One region of the Rhodococcus sp. GB-02 genome, then DNA from elsewhere that is predicted to be linked to it. Evidence: riboswitches for the same ligand, from Rfam matches in the RefSeq annotation. Region 1 holds a riboswitch; each other region holds the start of a gene.
The links. Region 1 has a riboswitch for cobalamin ahead of ACSW29_RS06815 (FecCD family ABC transporter permease). Riboswitches for the same ligand answer to the same signal wherever they lie in the genome.
Positions count from the first base shown of each region.

Region 1 (7,697 bases):
CAAGCTCCCCAAGGTCTTCTACGTCAACTGGTTCCGCCGCGGCGACGACGGACGCTTCCTGTGGCCAGGCTTCGGCGAGAACTCTCGTGTCCTGAAGTGGATCGTCGAGCGCATCGAGCACAAGGCTGCCGGCATCGACACTCCGATCGGCGTCGTTCCCACCGGATCGGCACTCGACATCGAAGGCTTGGATGTGTCGGACGCCGACATCACCGAGGCCCTCGCGGTCAACATCGACGAGTGGAAGGCCGAGATCCCGCTCATCGAAGAGTGGTTCGACTTCGTCGGCGAGAAGCTGCCGACCGGCATTCGTGACGAGTTCGAAGCTCTGAAGCAGCGGTTGGCCTGATAAACCGCCCCCGTATGTAGTGGCCTGGTGCCGCATTGGTTCAATTTGATGAACCGATGCGGCATCGGTCGTCTGTATGCCCTTGCCTGTAGCCGTAATGCAGTTCAGCCGTAAAGCAGTGATCAGCGAGCGGGTCGACACACTCGATCCTCAGGAGGACCAGATATGAGCGGGATCTACAACAACGTGACCGAATTGGTCGGGCGCACCCCGATCGTGCGGCTCAACCGTCTGACCGAGGGCCTGGACGCACAGGTTGCCGTCAAGCTCGAGTTCTACAACCCGGCCAACAGCGTCAAGGACCGGATCGGCGTGGCAATCATCGATGCCGCCGAGAAGTCGGGTGCACTCAAGCCCGGTGGCACCATCGTCGAGGGCACCAGTGGTAACACCGGTATCGCCCTTGCCATGGTCGGTGCTGCCCGCGGCTACAAGGTCATCCTGACCATGCCCGAGACCATGTCCACCGAGCGTCGCGTGATGCTGCGTGCTTACGGCGCCGAGATCGTGCTGACCCCGGGCTCCGAGGGCATGGCCGGTGCGGTCGCCAAGGCCAAGGAAATCGTCGAGCAGACCGAGAACGCCGTCTCGGCCAGCCAATTCGCGAACCCGGCCAACCCGGCCATCCACGAGGCCACGACGGGCGAAGAGGTCTGGGCCGACACCGACGGCGCCGTCGACATCTTCGTGTCCGGCATCGGCACCGGCGGCACCATCACCGGCGTCGGACGCACCCTTCGCAAGTACAAGCCCGAGGTCAAGGTCGTCGGTGTCGAGCCCATCGACTCGCCGATCCTCAACGGTGGCCAGCCCGGCCCCCACAAGATCCAGGGAATCGGCGCGAACTTCGTGCCCGACGTTCTCGATCGCGAGATCTACGACGAGATCATCGACGTCTCGTTCCCCGATTCCATCGAGGTCGCTCGCGCACTCGGCACCAAGGAAGGCATCCTGGGCGGCATCTCGTCCGGAGCCATCGTCTGGGCAGCACTCGAGCTGGCGAAGCGTCCGGAAAACGCCGGCAAGCTGATCGTGGCTGTCGTGTGCGACTTCGGCGAGCGTTACATCTCCACCCCGCTGTTCGAACACATCCGGGACTGAGACTTGTGAGTATCCTCGGGACAATTCGCGAGGACCTGCAGGCTGCGCGCGGTCAGGATCCTGCCGCGCGCAGCAATGTGGAGAACGCGCTCGTTTATTCAGGGCTGCATGCTATTTGGGCACATCGGGTTGCGCATCGCATGTGGGCCGTCCCCGCACTACGCGGCCCGGCGCGAGTGCTCTCGCAGCTGACACGCTTCGTCACCGGCATCGAGATCCATCCCGGTGCCACCATCGGTCGACGGTTCTTCATCGACCACGGCATGGGCGTCGTGATCGGGGAGACGGCCGAAGTCGGTAACGACGTGATGCTCTATCACGGCGTCACCCTCGGTGGTCGCTCGCTCGAGCAGGTCAAGCGCCACCCGACTCTGGGTGACCGGGTCACAGTCGGCGCTGGTGCCAAGATCCTCGGGCCCGTCGTCATCGGTGAAGGTAGCGCTATCGGCGCCAATGCCGTTGTCACCAGGGATGTTCCGGCCGAATCCATCGCGACCGGTATCCCGGCGGTGGCGCGGCCACGGACCACCAAGGAAAAACTGGTGGACCCGAACAGTTACATCGATCCTGCGATGTACATCTGAACGTATTCCTCGGATGGCCACCCCTCGTGTAGACGACGGGTGGCCATCGGCGTCTGTTCAGGCTCGCGTCAGGCACCACCCGCGACGTCCCAGTGCGACGGCCGTCAGAGCGCCCAGTGCTGCTCCGATCAGGGGATAGCAGGCCAGGACGAGCCAGCGTGGATTGTCCGATCGGGCGTCGAAAGCGATGTTCATCGACGACTCGTAGTCCCGAGCCATCTGCACGCCGCGCAGTGGTACGTAGGAACCCTGATAGACGATGGTCTCGTCAGGACTGGTCATCACGTCGATCAGACTGCCCACCAGGGGAATTCCTCCGACGACAAATCCCAGAACCGCCAGAATCACGATCAGTGCGCGCATCGAAAGAGCCTATCGCCCGGCCGGAAGTTCAGACTGTGATCGACGGTTCTTCGGGCGTCGAGAGGGTCAGGATCGCTCGTACGACGCGTGGACTCTGCTCGAGTGAGCGTTCGAGTGCGCGCAACGTGTGGGCCACTCGCGATTCCGCGTAGTCGCCGACCAGGTCGACGCTGGCCACCAGGTACACCTGCCGCGGCCCGAGGTATTCCATGCGCAGGAACGTGATTCGGTTGATCTCGGGCAGTTGGGTGAGAGCCTCGACGGCTGCTGCCCGCAGCGTCGGCGATGCCTCTTCGCCGACCAGGAAGCGGCGGTTGCGATCGATCAGGATGATCGCGATGACCCCGAGGAGAATGCCGACGAAGATGGAGCCGAGGGCGTCGGGGATCGGCGAACCGGTGATCTGGTGCAATAGAACACCGACGAACGCGATGACCAAACCGATAAGTGCCGCAGCGTCTTCGGCGAACACGGCCCGGGTCGTCGGGTCGGATGTGTTGAGCGCCTGGGCCATGACGTCGCGGTTCACGGCGGACGCTTCGGTTCGGAGTTGTTTGTACGCCTGCCGGAACGAGATGCCTTCGAGGATGAACGAGACGCCGAGGACTGCGTAGGCGACACCGAAGTCGGTGGCCGGTTCGGAATGGAACAGTTCCTGGATGCCGTGGGTGATCGACACACCTGCGCCGAGCGCAAAAAGTCCGAGGGCGGCGAGCATCGACCAGATGTAGGCCTCCCGGCCGTACCCGAGTGGCTGGTCTCGGTCGGGAACCCTTTTCGAGCGGCGGTTCGCGATCAGCAGCAGCACTTCGTTGCCGGTATCGGCCCAGGAGTGGGTGGCCTCGGCGACCATCGAGGCAGATCCGGTGACGATGGCGGCCGCGGTCTTGGCCCCGGCGATCAGTGCGTTCGCCGCAAACGCCAGTACGACTGTCGTGGTGCTCTCGTCGCCGTTTCCCGTCGGCTCGGCCTTGGGTTCGATACTCACGAACTTCAGGCTAGGCGGGTGATGACGGTTTCGTGTGGTGACGCTCGGCGACGGAGCGCAGCAGTGTGTCGACGGCGTCGTGGAACTGCGTCAGGCCCGGCTCTTCGACGGGAAAGTGCCCGCACCCGTTCAGCATCACGGATTCGGTGGGGGCGTTGATGCGGTGGAGGAACTGCAGACTCAGTTCGGGCGGTGTCCATCGGTCGTCGGCCGGGTGGGTGAGCAGGACGGGCGTCGTCCGAAATGATTCGGGCGCGGTGTGCTCGAACGAGAAGTAGCTGCTGAGGAATCCGAGTGGCACCCGAACACCGCCACCGCGCGGATCGGTTGCGCACAGCGTCGCAAGTTCACGGTTACTGCTCATGTTCGCGACGTCTGCGACCCAACGTATGGGCACGCGGATGCGGCCCACCAGACTTTCGGTGCGCCGCATCAGGGGAGCGCCGTAGACACCCATCGGGCCGAACCGCGCCGCGGCGGCCCTGGCTGACGGATTCGAGGGATCGAGCAGACAGGTAGCGACGACAGCGTCGGCCAGACCGGTCCGCGCGGCTACCTTGTAGGCCAGCAGACCGCCGATGCTGGCTCCCAGCAGTACCAGCGGCCGATCATCGGCTGCCTTCTCGGCCCGGACGAGATCGCAGAGGAGATCGACCCACTGCTCGTACCGGATGCCGGCGGGATCGGCTGCGACGGTGTCCCCGCACAGCGGAAGATCGGGGAAGAGGACTTCGGCTCCGAGCTTCACGCCGATCTCGGCGAACGGCCACAACGCACCCGAGTACCCGCCGGCGCCGTGGATACCGAGAACCCGAACCGGCGCGTCTGGAACCACTGCCCGCGCGACGTGGACGGTGTTGCCGTTCCACCCCCACCACGTCGGGGTCGGCTCCGGCATGTGGGCGGTGTACCGGTCGGGCATAAACTTCGAGTAATCGGCGCTGGTCACCTACACAATTCTCGGTACCGGCGTCGCCGCTGACAACTCGCATCGGAGGACCGTGTCGACTCGGCGGAAAAGGCCCTCCCAACAGCGCTCGAGGGCTACCTACGACGCGATCTTGGAGGCGGCTACTCGCGTTTTCGCGTCGGAGGGCATGGCGGCGACCACCAACCGGATCGCTGACGAGGCAGGGGTGTCGGTGGGCTCGCTCTACCAGTATTTCGGCGACAAGTACGAGATCCTCTCGGAGTTGGCTAACCGTCACGTGAGTGCTGCGCGGGAAAGTTTTGCGGTCTGTCTTGCCGACATCGTCGAGCGCGAACTCTCCCTGGACGAGGCCGTCCGGGTGTTGGTGGAGTGCGCGGTCGAAGTGAACAGTAAGCCGCGAGAGTTCTTTCACCTGCTCTACGATCAGGTTCCGCGTACGCGTGAGCTCATCGAGCAGGTCGAAGGAATGAATCAGCAACTGGTACTAAGTTTTTCGGTGTACTTGCAGAGCCGCGGTTTCAGCGCGGACGATGCGTTGTTGACGTCGCGGCTGACCGTGACTGCCGTGGACAGTCAGGTGCATCGGGTTGTGCTGGAATCGGATTCACCCGAAGAACTTCGAGTGCGAACGGAAGCCGTCGTGCGGCATACGAGATCGATGATCGGGTCGCAATCTTGATCCGGTGTCGAGAATGGTGACCGCGGTCCGTTATGGTTCTGACGTCATCATCGAGGTAATGGGAAGTCGGTGCAATTCCGGCGCGGTCCCGCCACTGTGAGGTCGTCCATGCGTCGACCGTAGCCAGATACCACCCTCGTTGACGTTGTGTCATGCCACGAGGATGGATCGGTCACACCATGAATGCTGTTGGCGGAGCTCTGTCTCCACCTACCCACCTGCCTTCGCCGAAGGCTGGTGCACCGCGAGGACGACTCGGTCCGGGTATCGTGCTGCCCGCTCTGCTGGTCGTCACCGTGCTCTCTGCTGTGTGCGCGTTGGCGTTCGGATCCGAGATGCTCCCCGTGTCCACTGTGGTGGACGTGGTGCACTCGCGCTTCGGAGGCCCACCCGTCACGCGTTCCGAACTTGCGATCGTGTGGGGGATCAGGGCACCTCGGGTTCTGCTCGGTCTGGCTGTCGGCGCTGGTCTTGCCGTTGCCGGTGCGGTGGTGCAAACCCTCGTCCGTAACGCTCTCGCCGATCCCCACCTGCTGGGAGTGTCGTCCGGTGCGAGTGTCGGTGCCACCGCCGTCATCACCACCGGACTGTTCGCCGGCGCGGGAGTGTGGGCGCTCAGCCTCGGCGCGATGATCGGGGCATTGGGAGCTGCGATTCTCGTCTTCACCATCGCGACGCTGCAAGGCGGTATCACTCCACTGCGATTGGTTCTGACCGGCACCGTTACCGCATCCGCCCTGTCGGCGATCGCGAGTTTTCTGGTGCTGCGTACCAATGATTCCCAGGCCGCGCAGTCCGTATTGTTCTGGCTCCTGGGAAGTTTGGCCGGGGCATCCTGGGACAAGTTGTGGGCGCCGGTCATCGTTGTGTTCCTGCTGACGGCAGCGGTGTTCGCCCTGCACGGTTGGCTGGATGCGCTGGCGGCCGGACCGGACGTCGCGGCTTCGCTCGGTATTCCCATCCGAACCCTGCGAAACGTGCTGTTCGGCGTGCTGGCAGCGTTGGTCGGCACGATGGTTGCAGTGTCCGGCGCGATTGCCTTCGTAGGCTTGGTCATACCGCACGTCACACGCATGCTCGTCGGAGCCAGACATCGAGTGGTGTTGCCGGCGGCAGCGCTGATCGGCGCGTCGTTCCTGGTGTGGGTCGACGTCGTGGCGCGGACCTCGTTGCGGCCGACCGAGATCCCGCTGAGCGTGGTGACCGGGGTGATCGGTGCCCCGCTGTTTCTCCTGCTTCTCGGCCGTCGGCGCTACCGATTCGGTGGCAGTTCGTGAGCGCCCGCGCCCTGGCGCTGACCGCGTCCGGAGTCGTTGTCCGCATCGACCGCCGAACCGTCGTCAAGGGCGTCGACATCGCGGCGGACGCCGGTGCAGTAGTCGGCGTTGTCGGTCCGAACGGATCGGGCAAGTCGACTTTGTTGCGTGCGCTTGCCGGTCTCGGACCGATCGCCGACGGTGACGTACGCGTCGGCGGCGAGTCCGTGCACGCGATGTCCGCGCGTTCGCGGGCCAAAGCCATTTCCTTTGTGGCGCAGGAAGAGCAGAGTCCCGCCGATTTGTTGGTTCACGAGTACGTGACTCTGGGCCGCACGCCACATGCAAAGCCCTGGAGTGTCGGCGGAAAGCACGAGAATGCCGTCGTTGATCGTGCTCTGGGCGAGGTCGGAATGATCGAGCACCGATTCTCTTCGATGGACACGCTTTCCGGCGGCGAGCGTCGGCGGGTATTTCTCGCCCGAGGTCTCGCGCAGGACGCCGGCGTGCTCATCCTCGACGAGCCGACCAATCATCTCGACATCCGGCATCAACTCGAACTGCTCGATCTGGTCCGGTCGTTGGACCGGACGGTGATCATGGCACTGCACGACCTCGATTTGGCTGCGGCAGTGTGCGATCGGGTGCTCGTGCTCGCGGATGGAGTGGCCAGGGCGTTCGGACATCCATCCGACGTACTCACCACCTCGGTGGTGGCAACTGTCTTCGGCGTCGAGACTTTCGAGCTCGTGAACCCCGCGACAGGCCGTTCACACCTCGTATTCGAATCACGAAATTCTCAACTACAACAATCATTTTCGGAGAGTGCACTTTGATACATGTCAAGACCCGAGCGTCGTTCGGTGCGGTTGTAGCCGCGACAGCGTTGTTGACAGTTGCCGGCTGCTCGGCAACTGCACCGGTGGACGAAGCTGCAGACAAGACTTCGGTGACATTGGAGAACTGCGGGACCGAAAGCACTTTCCAGCTTCCGATCGAGAACGTCGTTGCGACAAGCAATGCGGCCAATATCGGCACCATTCTCCGAGTCGGCGGTTTGGATCGTCTCGCGGCCGTCGTGTTGAACACGAACAACGACGCGGTCATGGAGTCGATGTTCGGACCTGGAATTGCGGACGTCCCACACCTGGACGGAACGATCACGATGGAGACGATTCTGGGTAAGCAGGCGGACCTGGTGGTCGGCTCCTACAGTGGCTTGTTCAAGGGAGCCTCCGGTGTGACGCCGGAATCGCTGCAGAGCAACAACATCGATGCATATGTGATCTCCGATAGTTGTCGGCAGAGTGCCGCAGCGGATTCCGCGCTCGGCACGATGGGTCCGTGGGATGCCCTTCGTGCGGACGTGACCAATTACGGAAAGCTGTTCGGAACCGAGGACACCGCCGCCGAGGCGTTGACCGAATTGGATTCACGTTTGGCACG
Region 1 covers NZ_JBPUKE010000001.1:1,434,658-1,442,354, forward strand. Annotated here, with positions in the region: gene ACSW29_RS06780 (phosphoenolpyruvate carboxykinase (GTP)) at 1-349, shown strand, start outside; gene cysK (cysteine synthase A) at 515-1,450, shown strand; gene epsC (serine O-acetyltransferase EpsC) at 1,456-2,034, shown strand; gene ACSW29_RS06795 (hypothetical protein) at 2,092-2,397, opposite strand; gene ACSW29_RS06800 (cation diffusion facilitator family transporter) at 2,426-3,385, opposite strand; gene ACSW29_RS06805 (alpha/beta hydrolase) at 3,396-4,334, opposite strand; gene ACSW29_RS06810 (TetR/AcrR family transcriptional regulator) at 4,387-4,995, shown strand; cobalamin riboswitch at 5,012-5,147, shown strand; gene ACSW29_RS06815 (FecCD family ABC transporter permease) at 5,265-6,272, shown strand; gene ACSW29_RS06820 (ABC transporter ATP-binding protein) at 6,269-7,087, shown strand; gene ACSW29_RS06825 (ABC transporter substrate-binding protein) at 7,084-7,697, shown strand, end outside.

Region 2 (7,697 bases), on a different contig from region 1:
CGGCCGCATTCGCGACCTGGGGAATCATGTCCCTGATCAGCCGCAACTTCGCCATGCTCCATGAACGCGAAGAGCAAGAGCAGCGAGCAATCATGGAGGAGCGAACGAGGATGGCGCGCGATCTGCACGACATACTTGGGCACTCGCTGACCGTCATCACGATCAAAGCCGAACTGGCCAACCGCCTACTGGACGTCGACATAGAACGTGCACGCAGCGAACTCGACGATCTCGAAAGACTCTCTCGAGACGCGCTTGCGGACGTGCGCTCGGCCGTCGAAGGATTTCGTGGAATTTCACTTCCCGTCGAGATAGCCCGTGCGCGAGAGGCATTGCGTGCGGCAGGTATCGAAGACGAGGTGCCGAGCAGTACCGACATGGTCCCCACTCGCCTCCGAGAACTCTTCGCATGGACGATCCGTGAGGGCGTCACCAACGTGGTTCGGCACAGCGGGGCAACACACTGTCGGATCACGGTCGACGAAAGAAGCGCATCTGTCGTCGACGACGGACGAGGGGCCGGGTCGACGTCTTCCGGCAACGGTCTGATCGGATTGCGTGAGCGGGCCGGCGCGTCGGGCGCACGAGTGGTCATCACTCATCCCGAACCACAAGGGTTTGCACTTCAGGTCGTCGAACAGGAGAAAGTGTGAGCAACCAGGGCGATCGAGCAACCATACGGCTGCTCTTGGCGGACGACCAGGCGCTCGTGCGAGGAGCTTTGGCCGCGCTACTCGATCTGGAATCCGACCTGTCCGTGGTGGCCGAGGTCGGACGCGGTGACGAGGTGGTGGCCGCCGTACTCGAGCACCGCCCGGACGTCGCGCTTCTCGACGTCGAGATGCCCGGCATGGACGGTATCGCCGCGACAGCGGCCCTTCGCGAAGCAGCACCCGAGACCCGGGTTCTGATCGTCACCACGTTCGGGCGCCCAGGCTTTCTCCGTAAAGCCCTGCACGCGGGGGCCGGCGGGTTCGTCGTCAAGGACACACCCGCCAGGCAGCTTGCCGACGCGGTCAGGCGTGTTCATGCCGGACTGCGCGTCGTCGATCCCACCCTTGCGGCTGACAGCCTCGTCAGCGGCGAATCGCCCCTGACGGAGCGTGAGACCCAAGTACTGCGCGCTGCTCACGACGGCGCACCCGTGGCGGCCATCGCAGGGGCGCTGTTCTTGTCCGCAGGGACAGTTCGAAATCACCTGTCGTCCGCAATGGGTAAGACGGGTGCCACGACCCGCGCCGAAGCCGTGAGAATCGCCGAGTCGAACGGCTGGCTCTGATCCGCGTATGCCGGAATCCGCTTCGCCGGCAAATAGTCCGCCGTTCGATTCTTGATGACGATTTGTCCAGATCACTCAAAGTAGGGACCTTCTACCCTAGGGATTTTCCCTGCAACGACTCCCTTCGTGAGAATCCAAAACAGCTAATCGTTCGATAACTGGCTATGATTCAGTTAATTGAATCGACGGAACCTGCGCGTAACGAGGGAAGGGATGTCTCATGTCGAACCAGTTCAACGATCGCTTGAACTCGCTGTTCGAGACTGCCGACTTTCACGTCACCAACGCGATGGTCGTTCGCGGCATGACCGAGTTCGGTTGCCGCATCTCGACGCCGTACCTGTCGCAACTACGCACCGGCGTCCGAACCAACCCGTCACCCGAAGTGGTCGCTGCCCTCGCACACTTCTTCAACGTCCATCCGGACTACTTCTACGCCCCGTCCGACCACACTCCACCGACCATTTCCGGTGGCGAAGCAGACCTCTCACTTCTCGAACAGTTGCATAACGTGCGCCTGCGAAACCTCACTGCTCGGGTCGTCGACCTCTCACCGTCTTCGCAGGATCTGCTTGTCGAAATGGCGGAGAATCTACGTTCCTCCGAGAATCTTCCGCGCGTACCACCGGACTCGAATTCCTACATGTCACGCGCGTAGCGCCCTTCGCCGACTCTCCTTGACTGCGCAGGGAGGGTTGGCCTTATGCTGATCGATGCAGCTGGTTCGCCCGGCACGGTCATGAGGAGCCCCGAAGACCGTTCCCGGCGTCGAAGCCCCGTCAGCGCAAGCTGACGGAGTGAGAGGGAACCCGGTGAAAATCCGGGACTGTCCCGCAGCGGTAAGCAGGAACGACCGCCGTTTATGTGCACTGGGCATCCGCCTGGGAAGCGACGGCCAGTAGGTTCGATCCAACTCGATCGAGTGCCCGCGAGTCCGAAGACCTGCCGACTGTGTCGGGCACGCCGTGCCCGACGGTCCACCGCCTCGTGGAATGGGCGTGTAGATCTCCATCGGACCTCGTGTGTGGTTCGGGCAGTGCTGCCCGCCGAAGCTCGGGGTCTCGTGAGGTATACCCGTCTGCCGGCAGTGGCCATCAGTGCATTGGCAATCTGGAGAAACTCCGTGACAACGACATTCACTTCGACCGTGCTGGGCTCACCGCGCATCGGTCCTCATCGAGAACTCAAGCGGGCAACCGAAAGCTACTGGGCGGGGCGCATCGGCGCCGACGCCTTGCAGAGCGTCGCCCGTGACCTCCGTCGGCAGGGCTTGGCCGACCTCCGTGACCTGGGCCTCGACTCGATCCCGGTCAACACCTTCTCCTTCTACGATCAAATGCTCGACACCGCAGTTCTTCTCGGAGCACTTCCCGATCGCGTCGCATCGGTCGCCGATCCGTTGGACCGCTACTTTGCAGCTGCCCGTGGGACGGACACCATCGCGCCGCTCGAAATGACGAAGTGGTTCGACACCAATTACCACTACCTGGTGCCGGAGGTCTCGCCGTCCACCACGTTCGCACTCGACCCGTCCAAAGTCTTGTCCGAACTCGCAGAAGCACTTTCCGACGGCATTGCTGCCCGCCCGGTCGTCATCGGACCGGTCACCTTCCTGTTGCTTTCGAAGTCTGTCGGCACTGACGAGCCTCTGCTCTCGCGGCTCGACGAACTGCTCCCCCTCTACGCGGATCTACTCGGTCGGCTCGCGAAGGCCGGCGCGGAGTGGGTTCAGCTCGACGAACCGGCTCTCGTAGGTGATCGCACCGACGAGGAAATCGAAGCGGCACGCGCTGCGTACGAACAGCTTTCGGCACTGACCGAGCGGCCGTCGATCCTGTTGGCGTCATACTTCGGCTCGCTGCGTGACGCGCTGCCCGCACTCGCGTCCACCGGTGTCGAAGGATTTGCCGTCGATCTGGTGGCCGGTCAGGACTCGATCGGCTCCGTCCCCGAACTCGCCCGCAAACTGGTCGTCGCCGGAGTGGTCGACGGACGAAACATCTGGCGGTCGGATCTGGATTCGGCACTGAGCACGTTGGGTGCTCTGTTGGGCAGCGTGGATACTCTTGCCGTCTCCACATCGTGCTCCCTGCTGCACGTTCCGTACACTCTCGACGCAGAAGCCGATGTCGACAAGGCCCTGCGCTCGTGGCTCGCGTTCGGCACCGAGAAGGTCAAGGAAGTAGTAACTCTCGCAACCGCTCTCACACAGGGCCGAGAGTCGGTGGAGGACGAGTTCGCTCTGGCACGAGCGGCCGCGTCGACCCGCAAGGACGATCGCAGACTCAATGATGCGAGTGTTCGAGGCCGTCTGGACGCGGTGCTGAACTCGGCGACCGGTCGCGCGCCCGCCGCCGAACGTCGCGCTGCCCAGGACGAGTTGCTTTCTCTGCCGCCGCTGCCCACGACGACCATCGGTTCATACCCGCAAACCTCGAAGATCCGCATCGCTCGCGCAGCACTGCGCAAGGGCGAGATCGACGAAGCCGAGTACGTCAACCGTATGCGCGCCGAAATTGCCGAAGTTGTTGCGCTCCAGGAAAAGCTGGACCTGGACGTGCTTGTTCACGGTGAGCCGGAACGCAACGACATGGTCCAGTACTTCGCGGAGCAGTTGGACGGATTCTTCGCCACCGCCAACGGTTGGGTCCAGTCGTACGGCACCCGCTGCGTGCGTCCGCCGATTCTGTACGGCGACGTCTCGCGCCCGAAGCAGATGACCGTCGACTGGATCACGTACGCACAGTCGCTGACAGACAAGCCTGTCAAGGGCATGCTCACCGGGCCCGTCACCATTCTGGCCTGGTCGTTCGTCCGTGACGACCAACCCCTCGCCGACTCGGCAAATCAAGTCGCACTGGCCATTCGAGACGAGACCGTCGACCTGCAGGCCGCCGGAATCGGAATCATCCAGGTCGACGAACCGGCTCTGCGAGAACTACTCCCGCTGCGTGCCGAGGAACAGCGCGCCTACCTGGACTGGTCGGTCGGCGCCTTCCGATTGGCCACCTCGGGCGTCGCGGATTCCACCGCGATCCACACGCACCTGTGCTACTCCGAGTTCGGAGCGGTGATCGGCGCCATCGCCGGCCTCGACGCGGACGTCACGTCCATCGAGGCTGCCCGCTCACACATGGAGGTCCTCGACGATCTCAGTTCAGTCGGGTTCGACCTCGGCGTCGGCCCGGGTGTCTACGATATCCACTCGCCGCGTGTGCCGAGCGTCGACGAGATTGCCGAATCACTGCGAGAGGCACTCAAAGCTGTTCCGGTCGAGCGGTTGTGGGTCAACCCGGACTGCGGTTTGAAGACCCGCGGCCCGATCGAGGTCGAGGCATCGCTGCGCAACCTCGTCGAAGCCGCGAAGTTGGTACGAGCGGAGCTTTAGGGGCGAAGCCCCTGTGCGCCTTTTTGGTAGTGGGCACTACCAAAAAGGCGCACGGGGGTCAGCTCAACCACGTATTGCCGAAGAGCAGAATCCCGTCCGCACTCGGGGTCACTCCGTGGACGTTCTCGCGCCACGGGATGAAGACCTTTCCGGAGTTGACCACGGCCATCGGCGCCGTCGCGTTGACCACTGTCTGAATATCGTCGATGACGACTCGCCGCTCATCCTCGCCCGACGCTGTTTGCAGCTTGCCGAGCAGCTCGTCCATCCGAGCGTTCTTGTAGCCGAGGATGTTCGACGGCGATTCGCTGAAGAGGTTGCCGTACATGCGCACGAACGGCGACTCTTCCAACACGTTGAACGCGAAGTAGGACACGTCGTAGTCATGCTTTGCGTATAGCATGGAGATCAGATCGTTGATGCTGGTTGCGTAGGTGATGTCGACGGTGAAACCCACTGCCTGCAAGAGGGACTGAAACGTCAGCGCGCTGCGCTGCGTCGCCGGATCGTTCATTCCGACGTATGTCAGTTTTCCGTCGTACCCGTCGGCCTTCGCCTCGTCCAGATACTTCTTCGCGGCCTCGGGATCGAAACCGTTTCCGGCCACCGAACCGTGCCACCGCGACCACGACGCAAACATGTCGGTGCCGGGTTCGCCGAAGCCGCCCTGAACTCGCTCGTTGAACGTAGTCGGGTCCACCGCAGCGACAATCGCCTTACGTACGCGCTCGTCCTTCGCTGCCCGATCGTCGCGCTGATTGATTGCCAGAACTCCGGCCATGCTGGCCGAGTACACAAATCCGGGATCGCCGGCTTCGAAAGCCTCGTGAATGAAATCGGGAGACTTCAGATAGGCAACCTGAATTCCGTCGGTGTGTAATCCATCGAGTTTGCTCTTCTCATTGACGATTGCGGGAAAGCGCAACTTCTCGAGGTACGGCGCCCCGTCCCAGTACGTCGGACGGGCAGCGAGCACCAATTCGTCCTGGGAGGCGAACTTCTCGACGGTGAACGGACCTGCCCCGATCGGGGTGAACGTGCCGGTAGCCATCGACGAGGGTGCCACGATCATGCCGGGACCGGTGGTGAACATGATCGGGAACTCGTCCCACGGCTGCGCCAATGTGAACACGACTGTACTCAGGTCCGGTGAATTCGCCTCGCGCACAGCGGTCTTCCATACCAGGGCGTGAGTTCCCTTCTTCTGCAAATAGTGATCGATGCTCCACAGGACTGCCGCACTGTCCACCGGAGTGCCATCGCTGAAGGTGACGCCGTCGCGCAGTTTCAGTGTCCACACCGTGTTGTCGCCGTTAGCCGACAAGGATTGCGCCAAGTGGGGAACATATTCGCCCGCCGCCGTATCGAAGCGCATCAGAAGGTCGTAGATGGCTGCCATTTCGCTACCACCGGTAGCTCCGCCGTCCTGACGGTTCGCCGGGTCGAGACTGCTGATCCCGTTGTACGTGGCAAACGACACGGTGCCGCCCGAGCGCGGCTCTCCCCCGTTGTTCTGGTCACCGACAACTCCGACCGTCACGTCCGATGCATCCGTGGTCGTACCTTGGCTGCTACCCGCGCATCCTGTCACCACCAGTGTCGCCGACGCCAGGACAACCATCCAGATTCGAGCGCTAGCTCGGTACGAGCGCTTCATTGCGACTCACTTTCACAGTTCACGGATACGTCGATCCCTGGATCGGACACCCGATAGATTTGTAAGTGAATTCTAGATAAGGACCCATCCTGCGTCTTCGTTTTCACAAAGCAGAAGCGATAATTCGCATTCACCGCGGAAGAAACAAGAATTGATTTCTAGAGTGACGCCGTTCAGCGAAGTACCAGTCCGATGACGTCTTCGACGTTCCGCTGGGCTTCTGCGAATCCGATCCGGCCACTGGTCCACAGCGCAAGGGCCGTCAACATCGTGCCGCCTATTGCCACGGCCGCAACCCGCGCCGTCTCGGCCGGAACACCGTCCATCAATTCGAACAGCATTCTCCGATGTGCAGCCGCGCGCAGATCCAACGACTCGATCACGAACTGATCCGAGGACGAATGGAGTTCGATCTCCAGCCGAGCGAAGTGAGGCCTACGCTCGAATGCCTTCATCTCGCGGCGATGAAGTGCCAGAACCCGCTCGTACGCATTGCTCTCTTCGCCGCCTGTTCGCGGCTCCTCAGGACGACGAGCGGATTCGAGACCGCTCCACGCCGTCATCGCCGCAGCAAGAAGTTGCTGTTTGGTCGGAAAGTAGCGATACAGCGTTCCGAGCGCGACACCCGAACGCTCCGAGACGTCTTTCATCTGGATTCGATCCGACGGCACCTCGGCCAGCATCTCGACCACCGCCGTGGTCAGTCGTCCTCTCCGCTCGAGTTGTCCCACCGACATGAGGTCGACGTCCAAGGGAAACTCGTCGCTGCGCACAGTCACGCGCGTCACGATAGTTCAGAATCTTGGCCACAGTGCCGGGTTGCGCAGTTTCATCAGAACCCCGAAATCTAATACATACATTAATCAACTCCAGATCGCGCTAGGGTTAGTCCATGACTGACCGGACAACCGATGACCAGCCAGCCGTCGGCGAGCTCAATTTCTGGTCGTTCATCGAACTGGCCAACAAGCGACTGGCCACTGAACACGGCTTTCGCGACCAGCTGGCCACCGAGGTACTGCTGACACTCAATCGGGCCTCGAACGTGGTCACCTACGATCTCGAGTCGTCGATCCACCGCCCTCGAGGCTGGTCATGGTCCTCCTTCCGACTGTTGTTCGTCACCTGGCTGGCCGGTCCGATCGAGCCGAAGGCTGCCGCCGAGCTCACCGGGATGAGCCGGGCCGCTGTCTCCAATCTGTCCAAGTCGCTACTGGCGGAAGGCCTAATCGATCGCCGCCCCACCGAGAACGACGGACGTTCGGTCCAGCTGTACCTGACCGACAAGGGCCGAGAAGCCATGGTCGAAGCGTTTCGCGAGCAGAACGAACGCGAGCACGCCTGGGTCAGCGTCCTGAGCGAGGCCGAACAGC
Region 2 covers NZ_JBPUKE010000002.1:661,297-668,993, forward strand. Annotated here, with positions in the region: gene ACSW29_RS16235 (sensor histidine kinase) at 1-653, shown strand, start outside; gene ACSW29_RS16240 (response regulator transcription factor) at 650-1,279, shown strand; gene ACSW29_RS16245 (helix-turn-helix domain-containing protein) at 1,500-1,937, shown strand; cobalamin riboswitch at 2,035-2,243, shown strand; gene metE (5-methyltetrahydropteroyltriglutamate--homocysteine S-methyltransferase) at 2,403-4,667, shown strand; gene ACSW29_RS16255 (ABC transporter substrate-binding protein) at 4,726-6,324, opposite strand; gene ACSW29_RS16260 (TetR/AcrR family transcriptional regulator) at 6,498-7,112, opposite strand; gene ACSW29_RS16265 (MarR family winged helix-turn-helix transcriptional regulator) at 7,217-7,697, shown strand, end outside.
Region 2: linked by a shared signal. The riboswitch ahead of metE (5-methyltetrahydropteroyltriglutamate--homocysteine S-methyltransferase) and the one ahead of ACSW29_RS06815 (FecCD family ABC transporter permease) in region 1 are both predicted to bind cobalamin.

Region 3 (7,697 bases), 920 kb from region 1:
CGCCAAACGAGCTCCGACTATCGCCCAGACGTCACCGACGGGAATGCGAACCGATCCCAAGGAGACGGCCAACCCCAGTACGATCGCCAAGCCGATCGCCAAGCCGACAAGCAGGGCGCCGTACCCGTAACGCGTGCGGGTCACTTCGCCGCGTCAGCGCCCGGATGGAAGGCTGTCGCGATGGTCTGTGCCGAACGCACCAACCGTGAACTCTCGAACAGGTCAGCGAGAGGAACCACGACGAACCGGTTCTGCTGCACAGCAGGGGTGGTCGCCATCAACGGCTGGGCACGGAGGAAGTCGATCTTCTGGTCGGCCGTCTTGTCGCCGTAGTCGATGACCACGATCGCCTGGGGTGCACGCTCGGCAACAGCTTCCCACGATGCGTCGATGTAGGGCTTTGTCCCTTCGGCGAAGATGTTCGAGACGCCGGAGTATTCCGCGACCAATTGACCGACGCCGACTCCGCCGATTGTCGTCGGAACCTGGTCACCGCTGTCGTAGAAGAAGGTCGGCACCGGCGCCGCGTCCCCGACCGAAGCGCGGACGGAATCGAGACCATCGCTGATCTCCTCGGCGACCTCGCGGGCGGAATCTTCGACGCCCAGGACTCGACCGAGTTGCGTGTAGTCGTTCTCGAGCAATCCGATGTCGGGGAAACCGGTGCCACAGTATTCGGAGAAGAGGAAGGTGTTGATTCCGCGCTCGCCGAAAGCGTCTCGGGAACGGCCTTGCTTCTCGTTGAAGGCACTGGTCATTCCTCCGACCACGAAGTCCGGATCGACGTCGAGAACCTGCTCCATGCTCGGGAACGTATCGGAGAGGCTGGGAATCTTGTTGAATACATCGGCGGTCTCGGCAGTTGGCGGGTTGTCACTGTAAGCCCGCCCGACAATCCGATCACCCGCGCCGATCTCGATGAGGGCTTCGGTGACGTGTCCGTTCAAAGACACGATGCGCTGCGGCGGCGAATCGAAGGTCATCTCGCGATCGCAGTTGGTCACGGACACCGGCTGTGCGAAGGATTCCGCAGCAGACGCCGACTCTGATTCCTGACCTTTGGAACAACCTGCCGAAACCAAGGCGACCGCGATGAGAACAGTGGCGGCGCGGGAAGGGGAGAACTGAAGTGACACGGGGACCTCGTAAGGGCTCTGAGCCACGAATGAGAATCCGACAGACAACTCCGCCCGCACACTGATCCTCGGCCAGAGCTCCTGCTGGACTTCCTTTTCGTAGACCACGACGAATGGATGTCGCACACCGCGCGGTGGGTAATCGGGCTTGCCGACGCTCGGCGACTACCGAGAATCGACCTACCGTTGCGGGTCAGCGCCGGATTCGGACCGGCTTCCCCCACACGCGTGGCTTGCAAGTGCTTCGAGCAGTATGCATCACGTTTCCGATTCAAGACCAAACGCCCACTACAGTCGATCTGGCCAGACGCCCCCACACACCGGAGTTGATACATGACACGCTGGGCCCAAACCGTCGTCGCCCGGAAATGGTGGGTACTGAGCCTCGCGGTTCTGATAGTTCTCATCAGTGGGGTGTGGGGACTCGGAGTATTCGGCAAGCTCAGCCAGGGCGGATTCATCGATCCGGGCAGTGACTCCGCGAAAGTCGCCGACATCATCGAAGACAACCTCGGCCCACAGACCCCGGACATCATCGCGATCTATTCGCCCACAGGCGGTAAGACCCTGGACGACATCGGGCCGGCAGTGACGGCCGCGGTCGACCAGTTCAAAACGGAAGTGCCGACGGCGTCGGTGAAGTCGTATTGGGGAACGGACGCGGCGGCCAAGGCCAGTCTGCTCTCGAACGACGGATCCATGGGCGCCGTTGCGATCACGTTGGCACCGGACTCGGGAGTCACGCCGGCCACTTTCGCCGATCTCTTGCCGAAGCTCGAAGTCGAAGGCGCCGAGGCACAATTCGCGGGCAACACCGTCGTCGGCGTCGCATTCAACACGAAACTCGAGAAAGACCTGGTTGTCGCCGAGGCCATCGCCATTCCGATCACTCTGGTGCTGCTGGTCTTCATCTTCGGCGGCGTCGTCGCTGCCGCGGTTCCGGTGTTCGTAGGTGTACTCAGTGTCCTGAGCGCATTGGCGGTTCTCCGGATCCTCACCTTGGTCACCGATGTGTCCTCATTCTCGATCAACGTCGCTTCTCTTCTCGGGTTGGGACTGGCGATCGACTACGGACTGTTCGTGGTCGGCCGGTTCCGTGAAGAACTGAATTCAGGCTCGGATCCGGGAGCTGCTGCCCAGCGAACAGTTCTGACGGCGGGTCGCACCGTCATGTTCTCGGGTCTACTGCTGATCTGTGCGTTCAGCGGCATGCTCGTTTTCCCGCAGGCCGTCATCCGGTCTCTGGGCTTCGGTGCGATCGCTGCAGTACTGAGCGCGGCAGTCCTGTCGCTGACCGCTGTGCCTGCGCTGCTTGCCATTCTGGGGCATCGCATCAACGCCCTGACGTGGCGCAAGGATGCGGCGCAACGCGGCGAGGAACGCTCGCGCAAGTTCTGGGGCCGCGTCGTCACGTGGGTGATGAAGCGTCCGGTCGCGGTCTCGGTGACGATCGTGGCCGTGCTGCTCGTGATGGCCTCGCCTCTGCTCGGCGCCCGTTTGGGAGAACTCTCGTACACCGCACTGCCGGACAACGACCCCGCTCGCGTCGCGATGGACACGTTGGTCAACGACTTCCCTCAGACCGGTAACGGCGCGACGTTGATCCTTCAGGCCGAGGACGGGAACACTCTCACCCCGGCCGAAGGTGCAGCGATCGCCGAGTCCGCCGGTCAGGTCGAGGGCATCGGTCAGGCGACCGTCGTCGCGAGCACCAATCAACTCATCGCGGTTCAGGCGCTGTACAGCGAGGGCTCCACGCCCCAATCGCAGAGCGCCGCAGTCACGGATCTGCGTGCGATCTCCGCTCCCGACGGGACGGAACTGCTTGTCGGCGGCGGCCAAGCCATGGTCGACGACGGCAACAACGCCGTCCTGCACTGGCTGCCGGTGATGATCCTCATCATGGTCGGATCGACCTTGATCTTATTGTTCCTCGCGTTCGGGTCGGTGATCCTGCCCATCAAGGCGGTGCTGATGGCAGCCCTGAGCCTCGCGACCACCTTCGGCGTCCTGACCTTCGTCTTTCAGGACGGTCACGGCGTCGAACTCCTCGGGGTCAGTCAAACTCCGCTGGAGGCGACGTTTGTCGTGCTCATCCTCGCGGTCGTCTTCGGATTATCCACGGACTACGAGGTCTTCCTGATGTCACGGATGGTCGAGGCAAAGAACGCGGGTGCGACGACAGAGGAAGCGGTCAAGTTCGGAACCGAGCGCACCGGCCGCATCGTGACGGCTGCCGCCTTACTCCTGATCGTGGTGACCGGGGCCTTCGCGATGTCCGGGCTGTCGGTGATGAAGTTCCTGGGCGTCGGCATGATCGTCGCGCTGATCGTCGACGCGACCATCATCCGTATGTTGCTCGTGCCCTCACTCGTGAAGTTGATGGGCGAAGCGAACTGGTGGGCTCCCGCGTGGATGAAAAAGGTTCACGCGAAGGTCGGCATCGGCCACTGATCGCGACTGGGCCATGTCGCTGAAGAGTGCCTGGGATCCTGCGGAGAGCCATGTTTGACTAGGGTCGTGGATGACCTACATGAGAGTGTTGTGGTCGGCTCAGCAGCGTTTTCGCGTGTCGACTCGGACGATTCGTTGGCGTGCTGGACATCGATCATCGATGTCCAGGGGGTCGGTGCCTCCAGGCCGGTGAGTCTGGTTATCGAGCCGGCCACCGTGCCGGAGTCGGCGGTGCGTGAGCTCGCTGCGACCGTGATGGCCCGGTTCGCTGAGTCAAGGCTCGAGATGGCCGATCCTTTCGGGATCGGTGTTCTGTTCGAAGGAACGACCCCGTATGCGGTCGAGGACTTGTCGGGCGCTGAACCGGCCTAGGGTTTGCCGGCCTGGCCACGCCATCGCCTCGACGATGGTGCGCCGGTCTACTGGCGGACGGCGCGTGGCCTTCACACCCTCGGAACAACGGCCGCCCACATCTCATCCCAAATCACGTCACGCGACGCAAGGACGAGCGCGCACCCCCACTGCGCCCGAAACTCTTCAGCAACAGGACCTAGTGGATTTCCCCGATCGGGCAGTCGTCCTCGAGGATGACTGCCCGATCGTCTAAATCGCTCCGCAGGGCGATGTTCTCCGAAGCTGATTTCGTCAGACTTGGAGCATGACAATTTTCGAATGGATCCTTGCAATCCCCGCTCTTGCGCTTGCCGTCGCGTTCTTGTTCTCCGGAATCATCACCGCGGGCATCGACTTCGACGCCGAGGACGGTGTCATGACGCATTGATGTTCGTTTCCCTCTAGCCGCTAATCTTACTTTGGAGTAAGTTACCGACTATGGCCACATACATCGTCACTGGCGGTACCGGATTTCTCGGACGAGCTGCACTGCCACTCCTGCTCGAGCGTGATCAAACTGCTCAGATCCATGTGCTGGTCAGAGCCGGTTCTGTCGCCAGACTCGAAGAACAGGTGTCGGCAATTCCCGGCGGCGATCGCGTGCATCCGCTCATTGGAGATCTGACCGAGCCTGGGCTGGGCATCGATTCTCCCCCACCTGCCGACCACGTCCTTCACCTCGGCGCGATCTACGACATCACCGCCGGAGACGAGCAGGCTTCGACGAATGTCGAGGGCACACGCTCCGTGGTCGACCTTGCCGCACAGCTGGGAGCCACTCTTCATCACGTGTCATCAGTCGCAGTTGCGGGCGACTACCCGGGAACCTTCAGCGAAACCGATTTCGATTGCGGTCAAGGCTTTCCCACGCCGTACCACCGAACCAAGTTCGAGGCCGAGAAAATCGTTCGGGAACGAGAAGGCCTCACCTGGCGTGTCTATCGACCCTCTGCCGTGGTCGGTAACTCCGTCACCGGAGAGATGGACAAGATCGACGGTCCGTATTACTTGTTCCCAGGACTGGCGCTACTCGCGAAACTACCTGCAGCACTCCCCGTCCCGATCCCCAACCTCGGCGCGACCAACGTGGTGCCCGTCGATTACGTGGCCGCCGCCCTCGTCGAATTGATGCATGTACCCGGCCATGACGGCGAAGCATTCCATCTCGTGAATCCGAAACCTCAACCGGTACGCGAAATCTATGCCGGACTCGCCAAGGCCGCTGGAGCGCCGCGGCCCGCACTCAGCCTGCCGGGTGTGATCGCCAAACCCTTCGTCTCGCCGTTGCCGATGGATTCGGCAGAATCGGCACGGAAGGTCTTCCTCGATCGCATCGGTATGCCTGCAGCTTTACTCGACAACATGACGATGGCGCCGACATTCACCTCCGCGAGAACCGTTGCCGCCCTGTCCGGATCGGGACTGGTGGTCCCCGAGTTCGGGTCGTACTCGACTGTGTTGTGGAAGTACTGGCGCGCAAACCTCGATCCCAATCGCGCACGTCGCAAGCATCCCGAAGGACCACTCGTCGGTCGGATAGTTCTGATCACCGGAGGCTCGTCCGGAATCGGCAAGGCATCTGCCATTGCCGCCGCTCAGAAAGGCGCCACCGTTCTCCTGATCGCACGCCGCACCGACGAACTCGATGCCGCGGTACAGGAGATTCGATCAGCCGGGGGCAAGGCATTCGGTTATCCCTGCGACATCACCGACGACGAATCGGTCCAGCACACGATCAAAAGCATTCTGGCAGAACATGATCACGTGGACATGTTGGTCAACAACGCCGGCCGATCAATCCGACGCGGTATCTACCACTCCACAGATCGTTTCCACGACTACGAACGAACGATGGCCGTGAATTACTTCGGCGCTGTGCGATTGGTTCTGGCATTGTTGCCGACCATGCGTTCTCGCCGCTTCGGCCACATCGTGAACATCAGCAGCGCGGGAGTTCAGGCGGCGACGCCCCGATTCTCGGCCTACGTGGCGAGCAAAGCTGCCCTCGACGGTTTCTCGGACGTAGCCGCCTCCGAAACCCTGGCAGACGGAATCACTTTCACGACTATCCACATGCCGCTGGTCGAAACACCGATGATCGCTCCGACCGGCGAATACAACAACGGCCCGATCACCAGCCCGGAAAAAGCTGCGGCAATGGTGATCCGCGCGCTGATCGACCGCCCCAAACGCATCGACGTGCCACTGGGAACTTTGGGCGATCTGGGAACCCTGTTCGCACCGCACACCAAGGACCGGATCCTCAACCAGATGTACCAGGCCTTCCCCGATTCTCCAGCGGCAAAGGGTCAGGTAGACAAGGAAACTCCGGCAGACCTTCCGGCAACATCGACGCGACAGCACCACTCGCGCTCACGCATTCGTAAACTCGGTCGACGCGCCGCCCGACTCGTGCCCGGTACGCACTGGTGACAGGTGATGTGGCTTCGCCCCCGGAGGGTCGACACAAGTCCTGGTGCCACCCGAGGGCCTTGGGTTCAGACGGCGAATCTCACCGGCGCCACGCTGGCAAAAGCAATCAACCGCCAGCTGCACAGGGTTCCGTATCGGTGCCTGATCCCGGGACCACCAGACCAGACTCGTAGGCGATGACGACAGCGTGCGTTCGATTCTGAGCACCGAGCTTTGCCAGCACATTTCCAACGTGCGTCTTCACCGTCTCCAGGCTCACCACCAGAACCTGAGCAACATCCGAGTTGGACAGCCCGGTGGCCATCAACCGCAATACCTCTTCCTCCTTTGCTGTCAGCGCTGCATTCGGGAACGCCTCAGCGGAAACCAATGGGCGGGGCGTGACCATCCGACGCAGCGCGGCAGGGAACAGGATCACTTCGCCCGCCGCCACTACACGTACTGCCTCTGCGATCTGCGGGACTGGGAGCCGCTTCAGTACGAAGCCACTCGCGCCCGCACTGAGTGCGGCCGTGACGTAGCCATCGTTTTCGAAAGTGGTGATTACCAAGACTTTCGGCGGTTCGGTGCATTCGGCCTGGAGGTGCCGAGTTGCCTCTATGCCGTTACGCAGCGGCATCCGCACATCCATCAGCACCACATCCGGACGAAGTTGCCGCGAAAGCTCCACTGCTTCGATACCGTCGGAAGCCTCGCCGACGACCACAATCCCGGGCTGAGCTGCGAGCAGCATACGCAGGCCACTGCGAGTAACGTCGTCGTCATCCGCAATCAGCAGGGTGACTGGCATGCTTGCAGGGTTGGGAGCGCCCTCACTCCAATTGGCTTCAGTCATCGTGCCGCCCGTACCGGCAACTGAACACTCAATCGCCAGCCCTGGGCTCCGTCCGGTCCAGCCTCGAGCTCGCCGTTCAAGAGTCGCACGCGCTCGGCCAGACCGGCCAGGCCGCGCCCTGATCTTCGAACTACGTCTGCTTTTCCCTCGGTCACTGCCCCGATGCTGTTGACCACTCTGAGCTCGACACTCTCCGACGCGACTGCCACCGTGATTTCGATCGGCCCGCTGTCCCCGTGCCGCAGAGCATTGGTCGTCCCCTCTTGCAGGATCCGGTACCCCGCGCGAGAGAGTGTGCCCTGGATCTGCGAAAGGTCACCAGACAGGTTCACCTCCACAACCGCCCCTGCATGCCGCAACCGGTCAATCAAGTCGGGCAAGTCCGACAGCGTCCGCGAAGGTACAGCCCCAGGCCTCTCCTCGCGAAGTACACCCAGTACGTAGTC
Region 3 covers NZ_JBPUKE010000001.1:2,350,301-2,357,997, reverse strand. Annotated here, with positions in the region: gene ACSW29_RS11130 (FecCD family ABC transporter permease) at 1-144, opposite strand, end outside; gene ACSW29_RS11125 (ABC transporter substrate-binding protein) at 141-1,136, opposite strand; cobalamin riboswitch at 1,253-1,400, opposite strand; gene ACSW29_RS11120 (MMPL family transporter) at 1,470-3,590, shown strand; gene ACSW29_RS11115 (hypothetical protein) at 3,657-3,962, shown strand; gene ACSW29_RS11110 (hypothetical protein) at 4,249-4,371, shown strand; gene ACSW29_RS11105 (SDR family oxidoreductase) at 4,422-6,416, shown strand; gene ACSW29_RS11100 (response regulator transcription factor) at 6,523-7,206, opposite strand; gene ACSW29_RS11095 (sensor histidine kinase) at 7,248-7,697, opposite strand, start outside.
Region 3: linked by a shared signal. The riboswitch ahead of ACSW29_RS11125 (ABC transporter substrate-binding protein) and the one ahead of ACSW29_RS06815 (FecCD family ABC transporter permease) in region 1 are both predicted to bind cobalamin.